2 linked regions of the Reyranella humidisoli genome follow. The protein of the gene in region 1 interacts with the protein of each later gene in a pairwise test. Links are inferred from orthologs where the notes say so. Each region holds a gene or a part of one and is shown in the gene's direction. Other genes may lie near its edges. The genes, in order: KQ910_RS04435 and KQ910_RS02935.

What was found.
Region 2: the proteins of KQ910_RS04435 (region 1) and KQ910_RS02935 interact in binary tests that used the Escherichia coli proteins (3 or more experiments, as listed by UniProt). The link is inferred for Reyranella humidisoli from one-to-one orthologs.

What each region holds. Positions count from the first base shown.
Region 1 is NZ_JAHOPB010000001.1:894,960-901,077, reverse strand. Bases 2,303-5,062 are described here. They hold KQ910_RS04435 (PTS sugar transporter subunit IIA), read left to right. Parts: upstream 2,303-3,327; coding sequence 3,328-3,798; downstream 3,799-5,062. Other genes in these bases: KQ910_RS27130 (heparinase II/III family protein), read left to right, coding at 4,812-5,062; KQ910_RS04425 (Hsp20 family protein), read right to left, coding at 4,077-4,538; KQ910_RS04430 (DUF1150 family protein), read right to left, coding at 3,821-4,042; rpoN (RNA polymerase factor sigma-54), read left to right, coding at 2,303-3,198. Outside these bases: KQ910_RS04455 (complex I NDUFA9 subunit family protein), read right to left, coding at 1-711; KQ910_RS04445 (ribonuclease D), read left to right, coding at 955-1,578; more of rpoN, read left to right, coding at 1,663-2,302; more of KQ910_RS27130, read left to right, coding at 5,063-6,118. UniProt on the Escherichia coli protein: Seems to have a role in regulating nitrogen assimilation.
Region 2 is NZ_JAHOPB010000001.1:593,681-600,275, reverse strand. What follows is about bases 1,842-5,078. They hold KQ910_RS02935 (DUF4118 domain-containing protein), read left to right. Parts: upstream 1,842-2,202; coding sequence 2,203-4,878; downstream 4,879-5,078. Other genes in these bases: KQ910_RS02930 (response regulator), read left to right, coding at 4,868-5,078; kdpC (potassium-transporting ATPase subunit KdpC), read left to right, coding at 1,842-2,187. In the rest of the region: potassium-transporting ATPase subunit KdpB, read left to right, coding at 1-1,585; more of kdpC, read left to right, coding at 1,597-1,841; more of KQ910_RS02930, read left to right, coding at 5,079-5,551; KQ910_RS02925 (hypothetical protein), read right to left, coding at 5,569-6,048; KQ910_RS02920 (tetratricopeptide repeat protein), read right to left, coding at 6,045-6,595. UniProt on the Escherichia coli protein: Member of the two-component regulatory system KdpD/KdpE involved in the regulation of the kdp operon. KdpD may function as a membrane-associated protein kinase that phosphorylates KdpE in response to environmental signals.

The sequences.
Region 1 (6,118 bases):
GTTGCGATCGATCTCGCGCAGCACCAGCGCCGCGATCTCGCGATAGGTGTAGACGTGCGGGCCGCCCAGCTCGAAAACCGTCTTGGCGGTGTCGGGTCGCGCCAGCACGGCCACGACGGCGCTGCCGACATCGCCGACATAGACCGGCTGGACCTTGGCCGATCCGTTGCCAACCACGGGCACGAATGGAGCCTTGGCCGCGATCTGGGCCATGCGGTTGAACATCGCGTCCTCGGGCCCGAAGATCACGCTGGGCCGCAGGATCGTGGCGTCGGTGAAGCCCGCGACGATCGCATCCTCGGCGTCGACCTTGGAGCGAATGTACTTGTTGGTCGAATTGCGCTGGTCCGCGCCGATCCCCGACATGTGCACGAGGCGCTGCACCCCGGCGGCCTTCGCGGCTTCCGCGATCGCCCTGGCGCCGTCGACATGGACGCTCCGGTAATTCTGCCGGCCGCGCTGGAAGGCGATGCCCGAGGCATTGACCACGGCGTGGCTGCCGGCGATGGCTGCCGCCACGGACGCGGGCACGCGCAAATTGGTTCGCATAATGGTAATCTGGCCGACATCGCCGGCCGTCTTGATGCGTTCCGCCAGTTCGATGCGCCGGCAGGCCACGCGGACCTGATAGCCCTGCTGCGCGAGCGCTCGTACGATGGCGCGGCCGACGAAGCCGCTGCCACCAAAGACCGTGACCTGCTTGATGTTCATGGAAGCTGCCTATAGCCCAAAGCCACGACGGCGCAAGGGGTGTAGCGCCCTGGCGTGACCTTGGGGAGCGCAGCGCGGTTGACATCCGGGCGGCACAGCCCTAACTCAGCGCCCGCACTAGACCGCATGCCGTGCCCAGGTGGCGGAATTGGTAGACGCACTAGTTTCAGGTACTAGCGCCGCGAGGCGTGGAAGTTCGAGTCTTCTCCTGGGCACCATGCAGGTCAGTCGGAGCACCCCCTAATGGCGATCAGCCTTCACCGCGGCGATCTTCCCGCGGACGTTTCGTTTGGGTCCGTCGTGGCCATCGATACCGAGACCATGGGTCTCAACCCCCATCGCGACCGGCTCTGCCTGGTCCAGCTCTCGGGCGGCGACGGCAACGCCCATCTGGTCCAGATCCCGCGTGGGGCGCCCAAAGGCGCGGCCAAGGCGCCGCGGCTGGCCGCCCTGATCGCCGATCCTAAGGTGCTGAAACTCTTTCATTTCGGCCGTTTCGACATTGCCGTTCTGGAGCATTCGCTGGGCGTGCGCTGCGAGCCGGTCTACTGCACCAAGATCGCGGCCAAGCTGGTGCGCACCTTCACCGATCGTTTCGGCCTCAAGGACCTGTGTCGCGAGCTGCTGGGCGTCGACCTGTCCAAGCAGCAGCAGACCTCCGACTGGGGTGCCGACAGCCTGACCGACGAGCAGCTTGCCTATGCCGCTTCCGACGTGCTGCATTTGCACGCGCTGAAAGCCCGACTGGACGCGCTTCTCGAGCGCGAGGGCCGTCGCGAACTGGCGGACGCCGCCTTCCGGTTCTTGCCCACCCGCGCGCGCCTGGACGTCGCCGGCTGGCCCGAAACGGATATTTTCGCTCACTGATAAGATGAACCATGCTGACATTGGCATGGTTTTTGCATAAGACTGCCCATCGGGGAGGTCCAACGACCTTCGGGGCGGGGTGACATGCGTATCGGTCCGAGTCTCATTCTTGCGTCGCGCCAGACCCTGGCGATGACGCCCCAGCTCCAGCAGGCCATCAAGCTGCTGCAGTTTTCGCATCTGGAGCTTGCGGCTTTCATCCAGCAGGAGCTGGAAAAGAACCCATTGCTGTCCGAGGGCGCCGCGGACGATGGCGCCGCCGCCGAATACGAGGCGCCTCCCGTCGAAGCGCCCCGCGACACCGCCGAAGCCCTGCAGGCCGCGGCGCCGGCCCTCGCGGACGCCGACGATCGCTGGACCCGCGAACACGCCGATCGCGGCGGCGATGCATCGGCCAGCCGCGTCGGCCAGCGCGAGGATGCGCCCGACGCCCTCGATTTCGTGGCCGAGCGTCCGCGGTCGATGGCCGTCCATGTACTGGAGCAGCTCGAACTCATGTTCGAGGACCCGGCCGAACGCCGCATCGCCCTGAAGATCGCCGAAGGGCTCGACGAGGCCGGCTACTGCCGTCTCGAGGCGGCGGCGGTGGCCGAAGCCGTCGCGACCGATATCGCGCTGGTCGAGAAGATCTGGGCGCGCCTGCGCCAGATGGAGCCGGCCGGTCTGTTCTCGCGCACCGTCGCCGAATGCCTGGGCGCCCAGCTCGCCGAGCGCAACCGGCTCGATCCGGCGATGAAGGCCCTGCTCGACAATCTGGAACTCGTCGCTGCCGGCGAACTCGGCCAGCTCCGCCGCCGCTGCGGCGTCGACGACGAGGACCTGCGCGACATGCTCTCCGAGCTGCGCACGCTCGATCCGCGCCCCGGCCAGGCCTTCGATTTCGAACCGATCCAGCCCGTGCAGCCCGACCTCTATCTGACGCCGGCCAAGGATCCCGAGACCGGCGAGGACGGTTGGCACATCGAACTCAACACCGATGCGCTGCCCAAGGTCCTGGTCGACCGCAACTATCACGCCACGCTCATGAAGGGCGCGCGCGCCAAGCCCGATCGCGATTTCGTCGCCGAGCGTTTCCAGTCGGCCAACTGGCTGGTGAAGACACTGGAGCAGCGCGCCACCACGATCCTCAAGGTTGCGCGCGAGATCGTGCGCCAGCAGGACGGCTTCTTCCGCCACGGCGTCAGCGCGCTGAAGCCGCTGGTGCTGCGCGACATCGCCATCGCCACCGAGCTGCACGAGAGCACGGTGAGCCGCGTCACCTCGAACAAGTACATCAACACGCCGCGGGGCATCTTCGAGCTGAAATATTTCTTCACCTCGTCCCTGCCGGCGCGCACGCCGGGCGTGGTCGTCTCCTCTGAGTCGGTGCGCTCGCGCATCCGTCACCTGGTTGGCGGCGAGAATGCGCACCAGCCGCTCAGCGACGATCGCATCGTCGATCTGCTGAAGGGCGAGGGCGTCGAGATCGCGCGACGCACGGTCGCCAAGTATCGCGAAGCCATGCGCATCCCCTCGTCGGCTGAGCGCCGCCGACTGGGCCGCCTCGGGATGAACCGCCCGATGCCGGGCCTCTCGTCCGCCGCCGTCGCCATCGAGGCGATGACCGGTCCGGCCGACTGACACGCCACGCGCGGCGGGCTCACCCGTGCTGCCGAGCGATGGCTTGACCCGGTCGGGGGAGGCGCTTATAGGGGCGCACCCCTCGCAGGGCGGATTCAAGTTCGCGCTTGCTAACCCATTGGTGACATTGTGGAAATCGCCGATTTGCTGACCGGCCCGGATGCCGTTCTGGCCAGCGCCAAGGCGACCGGCAAGAAGGCGCTGCTGGCCGAGATCGCCAGCCGCGCGGCCGGTCTCTTCCAGATCGACGAGCGCAGGCTGTTCGACCGTCTGCTCGAGCGCGAACGCCTCGGGTCGACCGGTATCGGTGGCGGCATCGCGATCCCGCATGGGCGGCTCTCGACCATGACCCGGCCGCTCGGCCTGTTTGCCCGCCTGGCGCATCCCGTCGACTTCGATGCGATCGACGAGCGGCCCGTGGACATCGTGTTCCTGCTGGTCACGCCGGAAGGTGCCGGCGCCGACCATTTGAAGGCGCTGGCCCGCGTTTCACGTCTGCTGCGTGATCGCAGCCTCGTCGAGAAGCTGCGCGCGACCGAGAATGCCGAGGCGCTGTATGCGCTGCTCATCGAGACGGTCCAGACCCAAAGCGCGGCCTGAACCGCTTTCCGCCGACTTTTCCTCAGTGGACCAGCGCGGGCTCCAGCTCGTGCTGGCGGATGAGCGCCTGCGCGATCTCGATTGAAGGCACCGACGCCATCGGTTTGCCGTCCGCCGAGAAAATGCCGACCGCATGGGCGCCGTCGGGCAGGTTGATGGCCTTCACGTAGGCGATCTGCTCCGCGCCCAGGCTGAGGAAAGCCTCGTCGGCGAGCGGCGTGAAGCTCAGAACATTGTTTTCCATGGCTACCTCCTTGGCAGCATCAACGCGCTCCGCCTCAACGGCTGCGACGCGCGGTAATATCGATCGTCTGATCCGCAGCACCGGCCGCCTGGCCAGCATCGATGCGAATGGTTCGAATTCGGGGCTCCACGACGGGCCGGACCAGGTCGATCGACAAAAGGCCGTTGTCGAGCCGGGCACCGACCACCTCGATCCCGTCGGCGAGCATGAACGCCTTCTGGAACTGGCGGGCCGCTATGCCGCGATGGAGATAAATCCGGTCGCTGTCGTCAGTCTGCTTGCCGCGCACCGTGAGCTGATTCTCGACCAGTTCGATCGTCAGGCCGTCGCTGGTGAAGCCGGCAACCGCAAGCGTGATTCGCAGTCCGTTCTCGCCGATCCGCTCGATATTGTAGGGGGGATAGCCCTCGGCGTTCTTGGCCAGCCGGTCGAGCGTCCGCTCGAGCTGGTCGAAGCCCAGTAACAAGGGCGAATTGAACATCGTTACGCGACTCATGTAACCCTCCTCCGTGGAGCGAGTGGCCGGGAACCCCGTTCGGGCGTTCCCTTGGAATGAATCTGGTGTGCGTGATCTGCGGTTCAAGGGCTGGTCGCGGGCCCTGCTGCCCATCGCCACCGGGCTCCGACTGGGCTAAAATACAAAAAAACCCCTCCACCGCCCGGCCGCTCGAGCCTCCCGGGCCAAAGAACAGAAACGATGACGCTGGTCGCCTCTGACACAAGACGGCCCGGTGAGCCTTTGGTTTCCGGAGCCCGGCCGATCCGCTCGGTGCCGGCACGCCCCTCCGCGGCCGCGAAGCGGGAGCGGCAGGCATTCGGACGCTGGCTCCTCGGCTCCTCCCTCTATTCGCTCACGCTGGGCTACAACACGCCGCGTAGCTTCTTCGCGGTCGCCTCCGATTCCTGGCCGGGCGATCCGGTGCTGGGCCAGCGGTTGCTCCAGGCCGGTGAATTTGCCGCCGCCGGCAGCGTCGGGACGGTCCTGCCCGAATCGGACGATCCCCCCTGGCAGCGCCCCGGCGCCGCCCCGCTCTGGCTCGATGCGCTTAACGGCTTCGCCTGGCTGCGCGACCTGCGCGACAATGGCGACCCGCACGGCGCGATGCTGGCCGCCAAGCTGGTCGACGACTGGACCAATCGCGAATGGCGCTGGTCGCCGGTGACGTGGAAGCGCGACGTGCTCGCGGCCCGCATGGTCGCCTGGATCCGCCACTACGAATGGCTGGCCTCGGCGGCCGACCCCGGCTTCGCCGCGCGTTTCGTCTTCTCGCTAGGCCGCCAGCGCGTCCATCTGCGCCGCGTCGCGCGCCGCGGCATGGTCGGCCACGAGGCCGTCGCCGTCTACAAGGCGCTGATCTTCGCCGACCTGGCCTTCATCCGTGACGGCAAGCACTTCGAGAAGAGCCTCGACCAGTCGCTGTCGCGGCTGGCGAAGTTCGTGAAGCGCTACGTGCTGCACGACGGCATCGTTTCCGAACGCGCGCCCCACCTGCAACTCGCGGTGCTGCGCCACCTGATCGACGTGCGCGCGGCGCTGGCCTCGGCCGAACGCCGGGCGCCCGCCGAACTGGTTGCCGCGATCGATCGCATGGCGCCGATGCTGCGCTTCTTCCGCCACGGCGACGGCGGCCTGTCGCTGTTCAACGGCACCTGGGAAGGCGACCGCCGCCTGATCGACCTCGTGCTGGCGCGCTCGGGTTCGGGCGAAGTCGCGCCGACCATGGCACTGGCGAGCGGTTTCCAGCGGCTGTCGGCCGGTACCTCGCTGGTGATCGCCGATGCCGGGAGCCCGCCGGGGCGCGGGATGGACGGCATCGCGCACGCTGGCACGCTGAGCTTCGAGATGAGCGCGGCGCACGAGCGGCTGATCGTGAACTGCGGCACCTATCCGGGGGCTCCGCGCGACTGGCAGCATTTCATGCGCTTCACCGCCGCGCATTCGACGGCGGTGGTCGACGACGTGAACTCGACCGAGATCACCAATCATGGCGCGCTCGAATATCGCGCTGGCAACGTGCTGATCGATCGCGCCGACGATGGCGGCGCGCAATGGCTCGACATGTGCCACGACGGCTA
Region 2 (6,595 bases), 300 kb from region 1 along the record:
GGCCATCACCGGCGAATCCGCGCCCGTCATCCGCGAGGCCGGCGGCGACCGCTCAGCCGTGACCGGCGGCACGCGCGTCCTGTCGGACCGGATCAAGGTTCGCATCACCGCGGAGGAGGGATCGAGCTTCCTCGACCGCATGATCGCCCTGGTCGAAGGTGCCGCGCGCCAGAAGACGCCCAACGAACTGGCGCTCAGTGTCCTGCTGGCCGGCCTCACGCTGATCTTCGTGCTGGCGGTCGTGAGCATTCCGAGCTTCGCGACCTATGCCGGCGGCGCGGTTTCCGTCGTCGTGCTGATCGCGCTGTTCGTCACCCTGATCCCGACGACGATCGGCGCGCTTCTGTCGGCCATCGGCATCGCCGGTATGAACCGGCTGGTGCGCTTCAACGTGCTGGCGACCTCCGGCCGCGCGGTCGAGGCGGCGGGCGACGTCGACACGCTGCTGCTCGACAAGACCGGCACGATCACGCTGGGCAACCGCCACGCCACGCAGTTCATTCCGGTGACGGGCGTGAGCGAGGACGAGGTGGCGCAGGTGGCCCAGCTCGCCAGCCTGGCCGACGAGACGCCCGAGGGCCGTTCGATCGTCGTGCTGGCCAAGGAGAAATACGGCCTGCGCGGCGTCGACGTGGCGGAGCTGCACGCGAAGTTCGTGCCCTTCACGGCGCAGACGCGCATGAGCGGCGTCGACCACGAAGGCGCGGTCGTCCGCAAGGGCGCGATCGATTCGGTGATCGAGCATGCCCGCTCGCTCGGCATCACGCCGCCGGTGGAGGAAGTGAACCGCATCGCCACGACCATCGCCAAGGAGGGTGGCACGCCGCTTGGCGTATCGCGCAACGGCCGCATCCTGGGCGTGGTCTATCTCAAGGACATCGTGAAGGGCGGCATCCGCGAGCGCTTCGCGGAGCTGCGCGCCATGGGCATCCGCACCGTGATGATCACCGGCGACAATCCGCAGACGGCCGCCGCGATCGCTGCCGAAGCGGGCGTCGACGACTTTCTCGCCCAGGCGACCCCGGAGGCCAAGCTGCGCCTGATCCGCGAGGAGCAGGCCAAGGGCAAGCTGGTGGCCATGTGCGGCGACGGCACCAACGACGCACCGGCGCTCGCTCAGGCCGATGTCGGCGTCGCGATGCAGACCGGCACCAACGCCGCGCGCGAGGCCGGCAACATGGTCGATCTCGACAGCGACCCGACCAAGCTCATCGAGATCGTGGCCATCGGCAAGCAGCTGTTGATGACGCGCGGGGCACTCACGACGTTCTCGATCGCCAACGACGTGGCGAAGTACTTCGCCATCATCCCGGCGATGTTCATTGCCTTCTATCCGCAGCTCGGCGTGCTGAACGTCATGGGGCTGGCGACACCGCAGAGCGCCATCCTCTCGGCCATCATCTTCAATGCCCTGATCATCGTGGCGTTGATCCCGCTCGCCCTGCGCGGCGTGCAGTACCGGCCGAGCGGCGCCGCGTCCCTGCTGCGCCGCAACCTGCTCGTCTACGGAATAGGCGGCCTCGTCGTGCCCTTCGTCGGCATCAAGCTGATCGACGTCGTGGTCGCGGCCGCCGGCCTCGCCTGAAGGAGATCGTCATGCTTCGTCATTTCCGTGCGTCCGTCGTCATGCTGGTGCTGATGACCGTCCTGCTGGGTCTCGCCTATCCGCTCGCCATGGTGGGAGTGGCGGGCGCGACTTTCCCCGGTCAGGCGGCCGGATCGCTCATCGTAAAGGACGGCAAGGTCGTCGGCTCGACGCTGATCGGCCAGCCCTTCACCGGCGAGGGCTACTTCCACGGCCGACCCTCGGCCACGACCGACACCGATCCGGCCGATTCGACCAAGACCGTGGCCGCGCCCTACAACGCGGCCGGGTCGGCGGGCTCGAACCTGGGGCCGACCTCCAAGGCCCTGGTCGACCGCGTCAGGGAAGACGCCGACCGGCTCGGCCGCGGCGTGCCGGTCGACCTGGTGACGACCTCCGGCAGCGGCCTCGATCCGCACGTCTCGCCGCAGGCGGCCGCGTGGCAGGTGGCGCGGGTGGCCAAGGCGCGCGGCCTGCGCGAGGCCGAGGTGCAGGCGCTGGTGGCGCAACACACCGAGGGCCGCATGTACGGCCTGCTGGGCGAGGCGCGGGTCAACGTGCTGCAGCTCAACCTCGCCCTCGACGCGCTGCCCAAGCGGTGACAATGATCGGCCTGAATGCCCGCGACTTCTGACGATCTCCGGCCCTCGCCCGACGCGCTCCTGAAGGCGGCGGAAAAGGAGTCGCGCGGCAAGCACAAGATCTTCCTCGGCGCGGCACCGGGCGTGGGCAAGACCTGGGAAATGCTGTCGGCCGCCCATCGCCGCAGTCGCGAGGGTATCGACGTGGTGGTCGGCGTCGTCGAGACGCATGGCCGCGTCGAGACCGAGGCCCAGCTCAAGGGACTGGAGATCCTGCCGCGCCGCATCGTCGAGTATCGCGGCCGCACGATCGGCGAGATGGACCTCGACTCCATCCTCAAGCGGCGTCCGGCGCTGGTCCTCGTCGACGAGCTCGCCCACACCAACGCCGAGGGCAGTCGCCATCCCAAACGCTACCTCGACGTCGAGGAGCTGCTGGCCGCCGGCATCGACGTCTATTCGACCCTGAACGTCCAGCATATCGAGAGCCTGAACGATGTGGTGGCGCGGATCACGCGCATCCGAGTGCGCGAGACCGTGCCGGACCGCGTGGTCGATGCCGCCGACGAGGTCGAACTGATCGACCTGACGCCCGCCGACCTGATCGCCCGCCTTGCCCAGGGCAAGGTCTATGTCCGTGACCAGGCCCAACGCGCGCTGCGCCACTATTTCTCGCCGGGCAACCTGACGGCCTTGCGCGAACTGGCGCTGCGGCGCACTGCCGTACGCGTAGACGAGCAGATGCGCAGCTACATGCGCGAGCATGCCATCGCCGGCCCCTGGGCCGCGGGCGAACGGGTGATCGTCTGCCTCGATCCCGGCCCCGGTGCGGCCAATGCCGTGCGCGCCGCCAAGCGCAGCGCCGACGCGCTCGATGCCGAACTGATCGCGCTCTATGTCGAGACCGACCGGCACGCCACGCTGTCCGACGCCGAGCATGCGCGGCTGGCCGAGGCGCAACGTCTGGCGGCCCAGCTCGGTGCCGAGATCGTAACCGTGCCCGGCCGCTCGGTCGTCGAGGAGATTCTGGCCTTTGCGCGCTCGCGCAACGCCACGCGCGTCGTGGTCGGCAAGTCGCGGCGTTCGCGCTGGTTCGAATTGCGCCACGGCTCGGTGGTCGACGAACTGGTGAGGGCGGGCTCGGGTCTCGCCGTCGAGGTGGCGCCGTCTGGCGAGGGCGAGCAGAAGAGCGGGCCGCGCGACTGGCTGCGCGACGTGCCGCTCACGTCCGGCCCCTACCTCGAGGGCGCGCTGGGCGCGGCGATGGCCACCGCCATCGGCGTCCTGATCGACCGGCTGATCGTGCTGCCCAACGTCTCGCTGGTCTACGTGCTGCCGGTGCTGTTCTCGGCGGCGCGGCACGGGCTGGTGCCATCGCTGTGGGTCTCGGCGCTCAGCGTCGCCTGCTTCAACTTCTTCTTCCTGCCGCCGCTCTACCAGTTCACCATCGCCGATCCCGCCAACGTGATGGCGCTTTTCCTGTTCGTCGTGGTGGCGGTCATCGCGAGCGCGCTGGCGGCGCGGACCCGCACCCAGACAGAATCAGCCCGTCGCGAGGCGCGGACCACCGCCGGGCTCTACGCCTTCAGCCGCAAGATCGCGGGTGTCGTCGATCTCTACGATCTCCTCTGGATCGTCGTCTCGCATCTCGCCCGGCTGCTCGGGGCGGAGATCGTCGTGCTGATGCCCGAGGCCGGCGGCCTCACGACCCGCGCGGCCTTCCCGCCCGACGGCGCGCTGAGCGACGCGGACCTCGCGGCCGCGCGCTGGTCGTGGGATGCCGATCGGCCCGCCGGACGCGGCACCGATACGCTGCCGGGTGGACGCTGGCTGTTCCTGCCCATCCGCACCAGCCGCTCGGCCATCGCGGTGATCGGCGTACTGCCCAATAAGGAGGGGCATGAGCTCAATGCAGGCGAACGCCGGCTGCTCGAAGCGGTGGGCAATCAGGCCGCCGTCGCCATCGAGCGCGTGACCCTGGCCGAGGATATCGACCAGGCGCGGCTGGGCGCCGAACGGGAACGGCTGCGTTCGGCGATGCTGACCTCGGTATCGCACGACCTGCGCACGCCACTCGCCTCGATCATCGGCGCGCTCTCCAGCCTTCGCAGCTTCGGCGAGCGCTACGACGCAGCGGCGCGCGAGGAGCTGCTGGCGACGGCGCAGGGTGAGGCCGAGCGGCTCGACCGATTCGTCGGCAACCTTCTCGACATGACACGCCTCGATGCCGGGGCGATCGTCCCCAAGCGCGAAGCGGTGGAGGTTGGCGATCTCGTCTCGACCGCTCTGCGGCGCGCGGCACCGCTGGTTGCCGGGCATGAGACGTCGAGCGCGGTGTCTCCCGACCTGCCTGCGCTGCAACTCGATTTCGTCCTGGCCGAGCAGGTCCTGTTCAACCTTCTCGACAATGCGGCCAAGTATTCCGCGCCCGGCGGCCGGATCTCGGTCGAAGCGAGACAGGAGAGCGGCCGGGCCGCGATCATGGTCCGCGACGAGGGGCCGGGACTTGGCGAGGGCGATCTCGACCGCATCTTCGACAAGTTCTATCGCGCCGAATCGGGCGACCGGCGGCGGGCCGGCACGGGCCTGGGCCTCGCCATCGCCCGTGGCTTCGTCGAGGCGATGGGCGGTACGCTCACCGCGCGCAACCGGGGCGATCGCAGCGGGGCCGAGTTCATGGTGAGTTTCCCGGTGTTCCCCAATGACGGCTGACGGCGCCACGATCCTGATCGTCGAGGACGAGCCGCCGATCCGCAGGTTGCTGCGCACGACCCTCGCGGCCCATGAGTATCGCACGCTGGAAGCGGGGACGGGCGCGGAGGCGCTGCAGGCGATGCGGCATCACCGGCCGGACCTGATCCTGCTCGATCTCGGCCTGCCTGATCGCGACGGGCTCGAGCTGATCGCCGAGATACGCAAGCTCGGGCCGGTCCCCATCGTGGTTCTCTCGGGCCGCGGCGAAGAGGCCACCAAGGTGGCCGCCCTCGATTCCGGCGCCGACGACTACGTCACCAAGCCGTTCGGCGCCGAGGAACTGATGGCGCGTCTGCGCGCGGCGTTGCGTCATCGGCTTCAGCAGCAGGGCGCGGACCGCGGCTTCACCAGCGGCACGCTCAAGGTCGACCTGGTGCGGCGGCTGGTCGAGCGGGAGGGCGAGACGGTGAAGCTGTCGCCCAAGGAGTACGACATCCTCGAACAGCTCGCGATCCATGCCGGCAAGGTGCTGACGCACCGTCACCTGCTGCGGGAGGTCTGGCGCGACGAGGCCGTCGATCCGCAGTATTTGCGGGTCTACATCCGCCAGCTGCGCCAGAAGATCGAGACCGACCCGGCCTCGCCTCAGCACGTCCTCACCGAGCCGGGCGTGGGGTACCGGCTGGTCTGAGGGACCTTTGCGCCTTCCTAAGGGGCGCACTCCGCGCGCATGGCCGGCGTGATCGGATCGGCCGGCATGCTGAGCTTGCAGTGATAGTCGAAGGCGGCGCGATAGGGCGCGGCGATGCGACCCTTGGCCTGGATCGGCAGGACGACACGTCCGCCGCGACGGTCGATCTGCTGGCGGCCGTAGCCGATGTTGGTGCCGTCAGGGAAGTAAGCGTCGAAGAAGGAGTGACCGGCCGTCGAGGTGAATTCGACGGTCAGCACGGCGCCGTCGACGCATTCGAAGCGTGGGCCGCTCTTCAGGACGCCGGTCTCCGTGTTCTTTCCCGAGGGGCCGGAGACTGTCCAGTTCGAAGTCGAGCCCGTCTTCGAGGCTTCGGCTTTCAGGACGCCGCAGGCCAGGTTGGCCGGCGGCGGGCTTGCGGGTTTGCTTGCTGTCTGAGCGTGCGCAGGACCGGCGAGAAGCGCCGCCGTTACCGGCAGCAAAAGACTCAACTTCATTTGGGGAGACCGTCCAGCGCCTTCTTTGCCTCGGCATCGTTCTGTGCCGCCGCCTGTTGTAGCCAAACCCGGGCCTTTGTCACATCGGCGGTAAGCCCGGCGCCGCCCTTGGCCAGCAGCAGGCCCAGCTTGCGCTGGGCCTCGGCCAGGCCCGTCAGCGCTGCGCGCTCGTACCAGTCGGCCGCCTGCGTGCCGTCGTGCGGGAAGCCTGCCCTGGCCGGCGCCATCGGATCGTAGAAGGACGCAAGTTCGAGCTGCGCGGCGGCGTTGCCCTGCTCGGCGGCCTGGCGGAACACGAGGAAGGAGGCCGCGGTGTCGCCGGCCTTCGCGAAGTCCTGGGCCTTGGCCAGCATGGCTTCGGGCGTGGGCTTCGTTGCGAGATACTCCGCGACCGTCTCACGCACCGACTTCGCGGGAGGCTGCACGGGCGTCGGCGTGGGCGGGGTCGCCGTGGCAACGACGGGCTCCGGCGGATGCAGATGGTTGGTCCAGTAATAATAGCCGCCGCCCACGACCAGCAGCACGAGGACAGCCGCGATCATCCATC